DNA from 4 places in the Enterobacter quasiroggenkampii genome. Region 2 is predicted to be linked to each of the others. Evidence: predicted binding sites of a transcription regulator. Region 2 holds the regulator's gene; each other region holds the start of a gene.

Region 1 (3,558 bases), 2.0 Mb from region 2:
GGATTTAATTAAAGCAGTCAGCCTCGGGCTGGTGGTCTTGCTGCCGTTGGCTAACCCGTTAACGACGGTGGCGCTTTTCCTCGGGCTGGCAGGGAACATGAACAGCGCCGAGCGCAACCATCAGTCGATGATGGCCTCGGTGTATGTGTTTGCCATCATGATGGTGGCTTATTACGCCGGACAGGTGGTGATGAATACCTTCGGGATTTCCATCCCTGGTCTGCGTATCGCCGGGGGGTTGATTGTGGCCTTTATTGGTTTCCGCATGTTGTTCCCGGCGCAAAAAGCGCATGAGTCGCCGGAAGCGACCAGCAAATCGGAAGAGCTGGAAACCGAACCGAGTGCGAATATCGCCTTTGTGCCGATTGCCATGCCGAGCACGGCGGGGCCGGGGACTATCGCGATGATCATCAGCTCCGCGTCAACGGTGCGTGACAGCGCAACTTTTCCTGACTGGGTACTGACGGTTGCGCCACCGCTGATTTTTGCGATTATCGGTCTTATCGTGTGGGTGTCGCTGCGCAGCTCCGGCGCCATTATGCGCTGGGTAGGTAAGGGCGGTATCGAGGCAATTTCCCGTCTGATGGGCTTCTTACTGGTCTGTATGGGCGTGCAGTTTATTATCAACGGCGTGCTGGAGATTATTAAGACCTATCACTAAGTTCATTGCCGGGTGGCGGCTTCGCCTTACCCGGCCTACGAAATCCGTCTTTTTGTAGGCCGGGTAAGCACAGCGCCACCCGGCACCAACAATCCCTCACCCGTGCTGCCCCTGTTCCTCCAGCGCCACCGGCCACTTACGGAAGATGAGTACCGACCAGATCAGCGCCACCAGGGCCGGAATAGCCCCCAGATAGCCAATCGCCGACATCGACACGTGCAGGATGACCTGATTTCCCACCAGCGCCCCCGCGCCAATGCCCAGATTGAAAATCCCCGAGAACAGCGACATGGCGACGTCCGTCGCATCCGGCGCCAGGGCCAGCACTTTCACCTGCATGCCCAGGCCAATAATCATGATCGCCACGCCCCAGAAAAGGCTGAGGATCGCCAGATGGCTTTCACTGCCCGCGGCGGGCATCAGCAACAGCAGACAGCCCAGCAGCAGGCCGATGGCGCTGCTCACCAGCAAGGAGGCGTGCCGGTTACCCAGCTTGCCAAACAGCACGCTGCCGATAATGCCCGCGCCGCCGAGGATCAGCAGTAAGACGGTGGCAAAGTTGGCGCTAAAGCCCGCCACCACCTGTACAAACGGTTCAATGTAGCTGTACGCCGTGTAGTGTGCCGTCACGACGATGGCGGTCAGCAGGTAGATGCTCAGCAGTGCAGGGCGACGCATCAGCAGCGGCAGGCTTTTCAGCGAGCCGGAATGTTCGCTCGGCAGCGTGGGCAGCAGTTTAATCAGGCATACCAGTGTCACCAGCGCGCCCATACCGATGGCGAAGAAGGTCGTGCGCCAGCCGAAGTATTGCCCCACGATGCGGCCAATTGGCAGACCCAGCACCATCGCCAGTGCGGTACCGGTAGCAATCAGGCTCAGCGCCTGGGCGCGTTTACCTGCCGGCGCCAGGCGAATCGCCAGCGACGCGGTAATCGACCAGAACACCGCATGGGCAAAGGCGATGCCGATTCGGCTCATGACCAGCACCGTAAAATTCCACGCCATAAACGACAGCACATGGCTCGCAATGAACAAGACAAACAGACCGATCAGCAGCTTGCGCCGCTCCATCTGGCTGGTCAGCAGCATAAACGGCAAAGACATCAGCGCCACCACCCAGGCGTAGATGGTCAACATAATGCCCACCTGCGCTGTTTCCATCTGGAAACTGTCAGCGATGTCAGACAACAGCCCAACCGGCACAAATTCTGTGGTATTAAAAATAAACGCGGCAACTGCCAGCGTGACCACGCGTAGCCACGCGACCCTGCGGGAAACTGTGTTCGTTGTCATAGGGATGTCTGAGATTCGTTGCTGAAAAGAAGAGGAGACGATCTTAAAACGTCGAACGGCGAAAACTCAACCATTATGTGACGCAGATCTCAATATTTACCTTATAAAAGCGGTAGCCGGGGACGCTGTTTTCATTGAATATAAAAGAACAACACAATAAAAACAGGCGGTAAGACAATGCAGGAGATTGATTTTTATCTGGTCGATGCGTTCAGCGATACCACGTTTGGCGGTAATCCGGCCGCCGTGTGCCCGCTGAAAGCATGGTTACCCGATGAGATCTTGCTGAAGATGGCGCAGCAGCATAATCAGTCGGAAACGGCGTTTTTCGTCTGCAGCAAAGGGGGCATTGAGCTACGCTGGTTTACCACGCTTAGCGAAGTCAATCTCTGCGGTCACGCTACGCTGGCGGCGGCGCACGTACTGTTTACCGAGCTGGATTATCCGGACGCGCGGATCCACTTTGATACCGCCTCTGGCCGCCTGACGGTCACCCGGGAGGGGGACTGGATGACGCTGGACTTCCCGGCATGTCCAACCCATGAAGAGACGCCCCCGCCGGAAATGCTTTCGGCGCTGGGTATCAGCCGCTACGTTGAAGCCCGTAAAGGGCGCGCCTGGGTCATCGTTCTGGAAAATCGCCAGCAGGTCGAGGCCCTCGCCCCGGATTTTTCGGCGATGACGCCGGGCGAGCATAAGGTGAGCGTGACGGCGCGCGGTGAGGGGGAATACGATTTTGTCAGCCGCTTTTTCTCCCCCGGCGTTTCCGTACCGGAAGATCCGGTCACCGGCTCCGCGCACACCATGCTAATTCCCTGGTGGAGCGAAAAATTGGGGAAAACAGCCATGCTTGCCCGTCAGGTTTCCGCGCGCGGCGGCGACGTGCGCTGTGAACTGAAAGGCTCGCGTGTGCTGATGAGCGGACAGGCTTCACTTTATCTGAAAGGCACAGTTTTTCTGCGCTAAATACCCATAACAAGAGAGGAAGAGACAATGCAGGAAATTGATTTTTATCTGGTGGATGCCTTCAGCGACAAAACCTTTGGCGGCAACGCGGCAGCGGTATGTCCTCTGGAAGAGTGGCTGCCGGACGAGACGCTGCTCAAAATGGCGCAGCAGCATAACCAGTCTGAGACCGCCTTTTTCGTCCGTACCGACGGTGGGTTTGAGCTGCGCTGGTTTACCACGCTGGATGAAATTAACCTGTGCGGCCATGCCACGCTTGCCGCATCGCACGTTATTTTCGAATACCTTGACTATCCGCACACTGAAATCACCTTCACCACGCGCTTCGTGGGCGAGCTGACGGTTAAACGCAGCGGCGACTGGCTGACGCTGAACTTCCCCGCGTGGTCAACGGAGGTGGTCGAGAACCCACCTGCGCTGTTGTTTAGCGGCCTGGGCATCACAGAGGCAAAAGAGGTGCGCGTTGGACGTGATTACCTGGTGGTGCTGGAGAGCCAGCAGCAGGTAGAAGCGTTAACGCCGGATATTGGGGCAATGCTTCCGCTGGATAAAATGATCTGCGTGACGGCGCCGGGCGATAAATATGACTTCGTCAGCCGCTTTTTCTGCCCGGGCGAAGGGGTGCCCGAAGATCCGGT
Region 2 (3,558 bases):
CGAAGGCGACAGCTTTCACCGCTACACGCGTCCGGAGATGGACATGGCCATCCGTAAGGCGCGCGATCTGGGAAAACATATCAGCTACTTCGGTCCGGAAGCCAATGACTTCGGCCTGCTGGAACAAACCTTTATTGAGTACGGTCAGAGCGGCAAAGGGCAGTCTCGCAAGTATCTGCATACCTATGATGAAGCCGTTCCCTGGAATCAGGTGCCGGGTACCTTTACCCCCTGGCAGCCCCTGCCGGAACCCACCGACGTGCTGTTTTACGAAGGATTACACGGCGGCGTGGTCACGCCGCAACACGACGTGGCGCGCCAAGTGGACCTGCTGGTTGGCGTGGTGCCTATCGTTAACCTGGAGTGGATCCAGAAGCTGACGCGTGACATGAGCGAACGCGGCCATTCGCGAGAGGCGGTGATGGACTCGGTGGTGCGCTCCATGGAAGATTACATCAACTTCCTGACGCCGCAGTTCTCCCGCACCCATATCAACTTCCAGCGCGTGCCGACGGTGGACACCTCCAACCCGTTCGCGGCCAAAAGTATCCCATCCCTGGATGAGAGCTTTGTGGTGATCCATTTCCGCAATCTCGAAGGCATTGATTACCCCTGGCTGCTGGCGATGCTACAGGGCTCGTTTATTTCTCACATGAATACATTGGTCGTGCCGGGCGGAAAAATGGGGCTGGCGATGGAGCTCATCATGACGCCGCTTGTGGAGCGGTTGATGGAAGGAAAGCAGATTGCGTGACGTCTGTTGCCGGATGACGCTTCGCTTATCCGGCCTACGTTCGTGCAGTTGTAGCTTTTGTAGGGCGGGTTAGCGAAGCGCCACCCGCCAAAAGATTAAGCCTCGATCACTTCATACGAATGGGTAATTTTTACCGCTTTTTCCAGCATTAACGCCACAGAGCAGTACTTCTCGGCAGACAGGTCCACCGCACGTGAAACCGCCGCGTCTTTCAGCGCCTTACCGGTAACCACAAAGTGCAGATTAATGTGGGTGAACAGGCGTGGCGCCTCTTCGCGACGTTCTGACGTCAGTTTCACCTCACAATCCGTCACGTCATGACGACCTTTTTGCAGAATCGACACCACGTCAATGGCGCTGCATCCCCCTGCCGCCATCAGCACCATTTCCATTGGGCTGGGCGCTTTATCGCCGGAGTTACCGTCCATCAAAATCTGGTGCCCTGACGCGGATTCGCCCAGGAACGTTAAACCTTCAACCCACTTCACGCGCGCTTGCATATTCTTAAACTCCAACGTTGCATTTTTGGTGACAGATTACGCGTGCGTTACATTTCTCGCAATGGAAGGCGACCTGCATCATGCTGAAGCGAGACACCAGGAGACACGCGGCGAAAGCTATGCTAAAACACTCAGGATGCTACAGTAATACATTGACGTTACACATGTATGCAGAGGACATCAAACTTTACTGGCTGCGAAACGTTACGGTAGCCGACTTCCCAGGGTATGGGTAAGAATTCGATTGCAACCCCAGAGTCCGGATGCATCTGATGACTCTGGTGACAGCTTATAACAGAGGATAACAGCGCATGGTGCTTGGCAAACCGCAAACAGACCCGACTCTCGAATGGTTCTTGTCTCATTGCCACATTCATAAGTACCCATCGAAGAGCACGCTGATTCACCAGGGTGAAAAAGCGGAAACGTTGTATTACATCGTTAAAGGCTCGGTGGCAGTGCTGATCAAAGATGAAGAAGGGAAAGAGATGATCCTTTCTTATCTGAACCAGGGCGATTTCATCGGTGAACTGGGCCTGTTTGAAGAGGGCCAGGAACGTAGCGCCTGGGTTCGTGCAAAGACAGCATGTGAAGTGGCTGAAATTTCTTACAAGAAGTTCCGTCAGCTGATTCAGGTTAACCCTGATATTCTGATGCGTCTCTCTTCCCAGATGGCGCGCCGCCTGCAGGTCACCTCAGAGAAAGTGGGCAACCTCGCCTTCCTGGACGTGACGGGCCGCATCGCACAAACTCTGCTGAACCTGGCGAAACAGCCGGACGCCATGACCCACCCGGACGGCATGCAAATTAAAATTACCCGTCAGGAAATTGGTCAGATCGTTGGTTGCTCCCGTGAAACAGTGGGCCGTATCCTGAAAATGCTGGAAGATCAAAACCTGATTTCCGCCCACGGTAAAACCATCGTGGTCTACGGAACGCGTTAATTCCGCTCAAACGGCGTGCCATCGCAAGGTGTCACGCCGTTTTTGTCTCTACTCCCCATGTGGCGCAGGCTGATTTATCACCCGGAAGTTAACTACGCACTGCGACAAACGCTGGTGTTGTGTCTACCCGTGGCCATAGGCCTGATCCTCGGACACCTTCAGCAAGGCCTGCTGTTTTCCCTCGTGCCCGCCTGCTGCAACATCGCCGGTCTGGACACGCCGCATAAGCGCTTTTTCAAACGCCTGATTATTGGTGGCTGCCTGTTTGCCGGCTGTAGCCTTGCCGTACAGCTGTTACTGGCTCGTGATATCCCGCTGCCGCTGATCCTGACCGTGCTGGCGATGACGCTCGGCGTCACGGCGGAAATCAGTTCGCTGCACGCTCGCCTGCTTCCCGCTTCGCTGATTGCGGCCATCTTTACGCTAAGCCTCGCCGGGAATATGCCGGTGTGGGAGCCGCTGCTGATCTACGCCCTGGGGACACTGTGGTACGGGCTGTTCAACTGGTTCTGGTTCTGGCTGTGGCGGGAACAGCCGCTGCGCGAATCCCTGAGCCTGCTCTATGTGCAGCTAGCAGAGTACTGCGAAGCCAAATACACCCTGCTGACCCAGCATACCGATCCGGAAAAAGCCTTACCGCCGCTGCTGACGCGCCAGCAGAAGGTGGTGGATCTGATAAGCCAGTGCTATCAGCAGCTGCATATGCTCGCCGCCAACAAGAACCACGAGTACAAACGGCTGCTGCGCACCTTCCAGGTCGGGCTGGATCTGCAGGAGCATATCTCCGTGAGCCTGCACCATCCGCAGGAGGTGCAAAAGCTGGTCGAGCGCAGCCACGCCGAAGCGGTGATCCGCTGGAACGCGCAGACCGTTTCGGCACGTCTGCGGGTGCTGGCAGACGATATTCTTTACCACCGCTACCCCATGCGATTTAACATGGAAAAACAGCTCGGCGCGCTGGAGAAAATCGCCCGTCAGCATCCGGATAACCCGGTCGGCCAGTTTGCCGCCTGGCACTTCAGCCGCATCGCCCGCGTGCTGCGCACCCAGCGCCCGCTCTATCCGCGCGACCTGATGGCGGATAAACAAAAACGGCTGCCGTTATTGCCCGCGCTCAGGAGCTATCTGTCGCTTAAATCGTCCGCCCTGCGCAACGCCGCACGAATTAGCGTGATGCTCAGTACCGCCAGCCTGATGGGCATGGCGCTGCATCTGCCGAAACCCTACTGGATCTTAATGACTGTGCTGTTTGTCACCCAGAACGGCTACGGCGCCACGCGGGTACGTATTCTGCATCGGGCGGGCGGCACCATGGCCGGGCTGATCATTGCGGGCGTGACGCTGCACTTCCACGTGCCGG
Region 3 (3,558 bases), 1.0 Mb from region 2:
ATCAGGGGATGGTGCACTTTACCCGCTTCTTCCTGAACTCCATTCTGGGGATGGGCGGCTTTATTGACGTCGCTGGCATGGCGAACCCGAAACTGCAGCGTGAACAGCCGCACCGTTTTGGTAGTACGCTGGGGCATTATGGCGTCGGCTACGGCCCTTACGTTCATCTGCCGTTCTATGGCAGCTTCACTGTGCGTGATGATGGCGGTGATATGGTCGATACGCTGTATCCGGTTCTGTCGTGGCTGACCTGGCCGCTGTCGGTAGGTAAATGGACGGTGGAAGGGATTGAAACCCGTGCGCAACTGCTCGACTCTGACGGTCTGCTGCGCCAGTCTTCTGACCCGTACATTATGGTGCGTGAAGCGTACTTCCAGAATCATGACTTTATTGCCAACGGCGGTAAGCTGAAGCCGGAAGAGAATCCAAACGCGAAGGCTATCGAAAACGAACTAAAAGATATCGATTCCGAGTAAATAAAAAAGGTGAGCAATGCTCACCTTTTTTGATTCCAGTACGATTAGAACGCGTAGTTGAAGTTCGTACCGAACAGCCAGGCTTTACCTTCAGAGGTAAACTCGTAAGGGCCTTCCTGGAACGTGACTTTCTGACCGTGCATATAAGAAACGCCCGCATCGATGGATGCATTCTCGTTGAACGCATATGTCGCGCCAGCACTTAACCAGAAGCGGTCCTGATCCGGAATGGAAATAGAACGCTTGTCTGCCGGAACCGGGCTGTCGTCAAATGCGATACCGGAGCGGAAAGTCCAGTTTTTATCGTAGTAGTAGGTGGTACCCAACGCAATACGATAGGCGTCGTGGAAGCTTTCGTCCTTATAGAACAGCGTTTGACCATTGGTTCCGGTCGCTTTCAGCTCCTGGAACTGGCTCCAGCTGGTATAGGCCAGGCTATAGTGGATCGCCCATTGAGGTGCAACGCGGTTGTAACCGGACACTTCCCACATTTCTGGCAAATGCAGTGACAGTGAACCTGGAACGGTCTGGTTTGACGTTCCCCAAGGAATGGTGGTACCCGCACCAGGAACCAGGTTGTTCACCGGCTTCAGGATGCCGCTCTTGTAATCGCCGTCGAAGTCAATTTTCACTTCGGAACGATAGGTCAGGCCCCAACGGTTGTTTTTGTCCAGCTCGTACAGGATACCGGCGTTCCAGCCATAGCCCCACTCATCACCTTCAAGACTGGCAATTTTATTGCTGTTTTTTGGCAGGCGAGCAGTTTGCTCTCCGGAGTAACGTTCAATTTTGGCATCGGCGTAGACGGCATCAAAGCCCAGACCAAAGCTCCAGTTATCGTTCAGGCGATAAGCACCGCTCAGGTTCAGGTTCAGCGTAGTAAGGTCCGTTTTACCGCCGTATTCACCAGCCGGATAGTTGCTATTGAACTCGGTAGCAAGGCCGTAGTTAGAGGTTACGGATGCTCCCCAGCCAAACTGTTCATTGATAGGTGCAACGAAGTGCAGGTTAGGGACCCATGCTGTTGGGGCAATATTGTCCGCTTTAAGGCTCGCACCAGTGAATGGTGACTTGCCTGAAATGTTGACATCAGGATCGATATAAACCGCACCAGCAGAGAAGGTCGGACGATCAAACATCATGATCAATGCAGGGTTACGACTCGCGTTACCCGCATCATCCGCAATCGCACCTTCCCCCGAATACGCGCGGCCAAGGCCAGAGGAAGAAAATTCGTTTAACTGAAAGCCCGCTGACCATGCGGAAGTGGAGACGAGTGCCACTGCGACTGCCAGCGCAGTCTTGTTGAACAGGGTTTTCTGGCTCATGACCATAACCTCATTGAGTTATTTTTATTCAATAATTGTTACATACCGTAACAGGAGCGCGAAGTGTAGGGTCTGAGGTATGACAGACAAATCAGACCAGTGGCCAGAGTATAGGTCCGACCAGCCTGAATGTTGCAAGTTTGTTTATTAATATTTTCAAACATGTTTCGTGAAACGAGATCTGGTTGGCAAAATTGTGACCATCGCGACTCACCCAAAAGGGTGGTTTTTGTTTTAGATCATTTTTTAGTGTGATATTGGTCACTTATCCGATTTTGCGCCATTAACGGCTGGAGAGAGCCCGAGCCGGGGCGTAAAATAGCAGCATCGTGTTTATCTCGCGCGTTGCGCGAATACAGAGGAAATTGAGCTATGAGTAAATGCAGTGCTGATGAAACCCCGGTTTGCTGCTGTATGGATGTTGGGACCATCATGGACAACACCGATTGCACCGCGTCTTACAGCCGTGTGTTCACCAACCGCGCCGAAGCGGAAGAGACCCTGGCCGCGCTGAGCAAGCGTGCGCGTGATGTTGAATCCGATCCGTGTGAAATCAAGTCGACCTTTACCGAAGTGGAAGGCGGCGTGAAGCTGGACATCGACTTTGTTTTCGCTTGCGAAGCAGAAACGCTGATTTTCCAGCTGGGTCTGCGTTAATTTCTGCGGCCTGATGCCCTCACCCCGACCCTCTCCCACGGGAGAGGGCGCAAACATTAAAAACGGTAACCTACGGGTTACCGTTTTGCTTTTACCTTGCGCACCCGACAACATACCGCACAAATGCCCCTGCCATGCAGGGGCATTTTCTTTTTCTTCTCTGTGTTTTAGCTCGCATTTTTTCGTTTCCCCGATTGGCTGAATGTAAAAAAATGGTTAAGACTATTATCAGGTCAGACCACTTTGCGTTTGCGAAAATTTTTTTACAGGGGAGTGTTATGAGTCAGGCATTACCGCTTATTACCCGTCAGGGCGATCGCATTGCCATCGTCAGTGGATTGCGCACGCCATTTGCGCGTCAGGCAACGGCGTTTCATGGCATACCGGCCGTCGACCTGGGGAAAATGGTAGTGGGGGAGATGCTGGCTCGCAGCGAAATTCCGCCGGAGGTCATCGAACAGCTGGTTTTTGGCCAGGTCGTGCAGATGCCTGAAGCCCCCAACATCGCGCGGGAAATCGTCCTCGGTACCGGGATGAATGTTCATACCGACGCCTACAGCGTCAGCCGCGCCTGCGCAACCAGCTTCCAGGCCGTGGCGAACGTCGCCGAAAGTCTGATGGCGGGTACCATTCGCGCCGGGATAGCGGGGGGAGCGGACTCCTCTTCGGTACTGCCGATTGGGGTCAGTAAAAAGCTGGCGCGTATCCTGGTCGATGCCAACAAAGCCCGCACGACGGGTCAGAAGCTCAAACTCTTCTCGCGTTTACGTCTGCGCGATCTGATGCCTGTTCCCCCTGCCGTAGCGGAATATTCCACCGGCCTGCGCATGGGCGACACCGCCGAGCAGATGGCCAAAACCTACGGCATTACGCGTGAACAGCAGGATGCGCTGGCGCATCGTTCACATCAGCTTGCGGCAAAAGCCTGGTCGGAAGGCAAGCTGACCGATGAGGTCATGACCGCCTATATTCCGCCCTATCGCGAACCGCTTGCGGAAGATAACAATATTCGTGGCACGTCAACGCTGGCGGATTACGCCAAACTGCGCCCGGCGTTTGACCGCAAGCACGGCACCGTGACGGCGGCGAACAGTACT
Region 4 (3,558 bases), 1.1 Mb from region 2:
CCGCCTGCAGCTTCGCGCGGGCGTCGGCGTCGTCTTTGGCGAGCTTGCCGGAGATTAACATCTCAACGCACAGCGCCATGGTGACGTCGAACAGGCGCGGGTTACGGTATTCCCCCGTCAGGAACTGGACGGCTTCACGCACTTCGACGGCGTTACCGGCGCTGGAAGCCAGCACCTGGTTCATATCGGTGAGCAGTGCGGTAGTGCGCACGCCTGCGCCGTTGGAGACGCCAACGATCGCTTCGGCCAGCGCCTCAGAGAGTTCATAGGTTGGCATAAACGCGCCGCTGCCTACCTTCACGTCCATCACCAGCGCGTCCAGCCCTTCTGCCAGCTTCTTCGCCAGGATAGAAGCGGTGATCAGCGGGATGGAGTCAACGGTCGCGGTGATGTCGCGGGTCGCGTAGAAACGCTTGTCTGCCGGAGCAAGAGAGCTGGTCTGGCCGATAATCGCCACACCAACGTCTTTAATAATGTCGCGGAAGCGGTTGTCATCCGGGAAGATATCGAAGCCCGGAATGGCTTCCAGTTTGTCGAGCGTACCGCCGGTGTGGCCCAGGCCGCGCCCGGAGATCATCGGGATGTAACCGCCACAGGCTGCCACCATGGGGCCGAGCATCAGGGAGGTTACGTCGCCCACGCCGCCGGTGGAGTGTTTATCGACAATCGGGCCGTTAAGGTTGAGGCTCTTCCAGTCCAGAACGGTTCCTGAATCTCGCATCGCCATGGTCAGCGACACGCGCTCAGGCATCGACATATCGTGGAAGAAAATGGTCATCGCCAGAGCCGCAATCTGCCCTTCTGAGACGGTGTTATCACGAATGCCGTTGATGAAGAAGCGGATCTCTTCGTCGCTTAATGCATGACCATCACGTTTTTTACGAATAATTTCTTGTGCGAGAAACACGGTAACCCCCATGAGGAATCGGGTGAATGGTGGCGGGTACGGTTTACCCGACCACGATCCGGGTAGGCCGGGTAAGCGTAGCGCCACCCGGCAATTCAAACTTAGTAGCTACTTGCGCTCTTACCGTCGCCGTGACCCAGCGCCTTCAGCAGGCTGGCCAGCAGGCTGGACGCACCGAAGCGGTAGTGACGGGAATCGGCCCAGTCGGCGCCGAACAGTTCGTCGGCAATCGCCAGGAACTGCTGCGCGTCTTCGGCGGTACGCACGCCGCCCGCAGGTTTGAAGCCTACGGTTTTGGACACGCCCATGTCGCGGATCACTTCCATCATGATGCGCGCGCTTTCCGGGGTCGCATTTACCGGCACTTTACCGGTAGAGGTTTTAATGAAATCCGCACCGGCTTTGATGGAGATTTCAGAGGCTTTACGAATCAGCGCCTCTTCTTTCAGCTCGCCGGTTTCGATGATCACTTTCAGCAGCACGTTGGCCGCCGCACACGCGTCTTTACAGGCTTTCACCAGGTCAAAACCGACCTGCTCGTTACCGGCGATCAGCGCGCGGTAAGGGAACACCACGTCAACTTCGTCTGCACCGTATGCAATCGCCGCGCGGGTTTCTGCCAGCGCAATCTCGATATCGTCGTTGCCGTGCGGGAAGTTAGTCACGGTTGCAATGCGCACGTCCGGGGTGCCCTGCTCTTTCAGCGTCTTACGGGCAATCGGGATAAAGCGCGGATAGATACAAACGGCTGCGGTATTACCCACTGGCGTTTTCGCCTGATGGCACAGGGCGATGACTTTCTCATTGGTGTCGTCATCGTTCAGGGTAGTCAGGTCCATCAGTTTCAACGCGCGCAGGCTGCTTGCAGTTAAATCGGTCATAACAATCTCCAACGGCAGTGCCGTATAAATTTTACCTTGCGGGTCTGTGAGTATTCTAACATCCACCCGCATCCACACTTCGACATTCATCACAGTTAATGAAAACTGCGTACAAATTTGCATTACTGTAATGAGATCTTCTTCAAACTTTAGTGCGCAAATTGCCGACTAAAGCAGCAATACCCCCTGTGGGATCAAAAGCGCCAACAGGCAGGCTTTCTACAATCCGTTCATCATCCGCAGAACATTCAAGGAAGCGAATATGCCCCACTCCAGCCCCGACGCCCTGCAGCAACGTTGCCAGCAGATTGTGACAAGCCCGGTGTTAACCCCGGAACAAAAACGTCATTTTCTGGCGCTGGAAGCGGAAAACAACCTGCCGTATCCGGCACTTCCTGAAGTTGCGCGCGCCGCGCTGGACGAGGGGTTTATCTGTGACATGTTCGAAGGCCATGCGCCTTACAAACCCCGTTACGTTCTGCCGGATTACGCAAAATTTCTGGCTAACGGTTCAGAATGGCTGGAGCTGGAAGGGGCAAAAGATCTCGACGATGCCCTCTCGCTGTTAACCATCCTCTACCATCATGTCCCGTCCGTTACATCGATGCCGGTCTATCTCGGCCAGCTTGATGCGCTGCTGCAACCATATGTTAGAATTCTAACACAAGAAGAAATCAATAGCCGAATAAAACGTTTCTGGCGCTATCTTGACCGTACGCTGCCGGATGCCTTTATGCATGCCAATATCGGGCCGGAAGATACGCCCATCACCCGTGCCATTCTGCGTGCCGATGCAGATCTGAAGCAGGTCGCGCCGAACCTGACCTTTATTTATGATCCAGAGATCACCCCGGATGATTTACTGCTTGAGGTGGCGAAAAACATATGTGAATGCAGCAAACCGCATATTTCTAATGGCCCGGTGAATGATAAAATTTTCACAAAAGGCCGTTATGGCGTGGTGAGCTGTTACAACTCCCTGCCTCTGGCTGGCGGTGGCAGCACCCTGGTGCGTCTCAATCTCAAGGCCATCGCCGAACACAGCACGTCAAGTGAAGACTTCTTCAGCCGCGCCCTTCCGCACTACTGCCAGCAGCAAATGGCCATCATTGATGCCCGCTGCGATTTCCTGTATCAACAATCCGGCTTCTTTGAGAATAGCTTCCTGGTGAAAGAGGGGCTGATTGATGCCGATCGGTTTGTGCCGATGTTTGGCATGTACGGTCTGGCAGAAGCGGTAAACGTGCTCTGTGAGAAAGCAGGCATCGCGGGACGTTACGGCAAAGATGAGCAGGCCAACGCGCTGGGCTATCGCATCAGCGAACAGCTTGCGGCGTTTGTCGAAAACACGCCGGTGAAACACGGCTGGAAGCAGCGCGCGATGCTTCATGCGCAGTCGGGGATCAGCTCCGATTCGGGCACCACGCCGGGCGCGCGCCTGCCCTACGGTGACGAGCCGGATCCCATCAGCCATCTGCTGGCGGTGGCTCCCCATCACAAGCACTACTCTTCCGGGATAAGCGATATCCTGACGCTGGATGAAACGGTAAAACGCAACCCGCAGGCGGTGGTTCAGCTGTGCCTGGGCGCGTTCAGGGCGGGTATGCGCGAGTTTACCGCCAACGTAGCGGGTAACGATCTGGTGCGCGTCACCGGGTATATGGTGCGGCTATTGGATCTGGAGAAATACCGGGAAGCAGGGTCGAGAACGAACACCACGTGGCTGGGGGAAGAAGCCGCACGCAATACCCGCATTCTGGAACGTCAGCC

The links. Region 2 encodes CRP, which controls carbon source genes, mostly activating them, when cyclic AMP is high. Its sites were predicted from a motif close to ATGTGANNNNNNTCACAT; they were not measured.
Region 1: the regulator CRP is predicted to act here: its motif matches at 2,030-2,047, upstream of V1572_RS14160 (sugar transporter).
Region 3: the regulator CRP is predicted to act here: its motif matches at 2,054-2,071, upstream of V1572_RS18690 (YfcZ/YiiS family protein).
Region 4: the regulator CRP is predicted to act here: its motif matches at 1,919-1,936, upstream of deoC (deoxyribose-phosphate aldolase).

The regions. Positions count from the first base shown of each region.
Region 1 is NZ_CP143745.1:2,938,674-2,942,231, forward strand. Features, by position in the region: gene V1572_RS14155 (MarC family NAAT transporter) at 1-661, shown strand, start outside; gene V1572_RS14160 (sugar transporter) at 758-1,954, opposite strand; gene V1572_RS14165 (PhzF family phenazine biosynthesis protein) at 2,132-2,920, shown strand; gene V1572_RS14170 (PhzF family phenazine biosynthesis protein) at 2,948-3,558, shown strand, end outside.
Region 2 is NZ_CP143745.1:188,812-192,369, forward strand. Features, by position in the region: gene V1572_RS01040 (phosphoribulokinase) at 1-754, shown strand, start outside; gene V1572_RS01045 (OsmC family protein) at 850-1,254, opposite strand; gene crp (cAMP-activated global transcriptional regulator CRP) at 1,566-2,198, shown strand; gene V1572_RS01055 (YccS/YhfK family putative transporter) at 2,256-3,558, shown strand, end outside.
Region 3 is NZ_CP143745.1:3,919,391-3,922,948, reverse strand. Features, by position in the region: gene mlaA (phospholipid-binding lipoprotein MlaA) at 1-476, shown strand, start outside; gene fadL (long-chain fatty acid transporter FadL) at 521-1,804, opposite strand; gene V1572_RS18690 (YfcZ/YiiS family protein) at 2,177-2,461, shown strand; gene fadI (acetyl-CoA C-acyltransferase FadI) at 2,740-3,558, shown strand, end outside.
Region 4 is NZ_CP143745.1:1,246,633-1,250,190, reverse strand. Features, by position in the region: gene deoA (thymidine phosphorylase) at 1-907, opposite strand, end outside; gene deoC (deoxyribose-phosphate aldolase) at 1,009-1,788, opposite strand; gene V1572_RS06000 (YjjI family glycine radical enzyme) at 2,051-3,558, shown strand, end outside.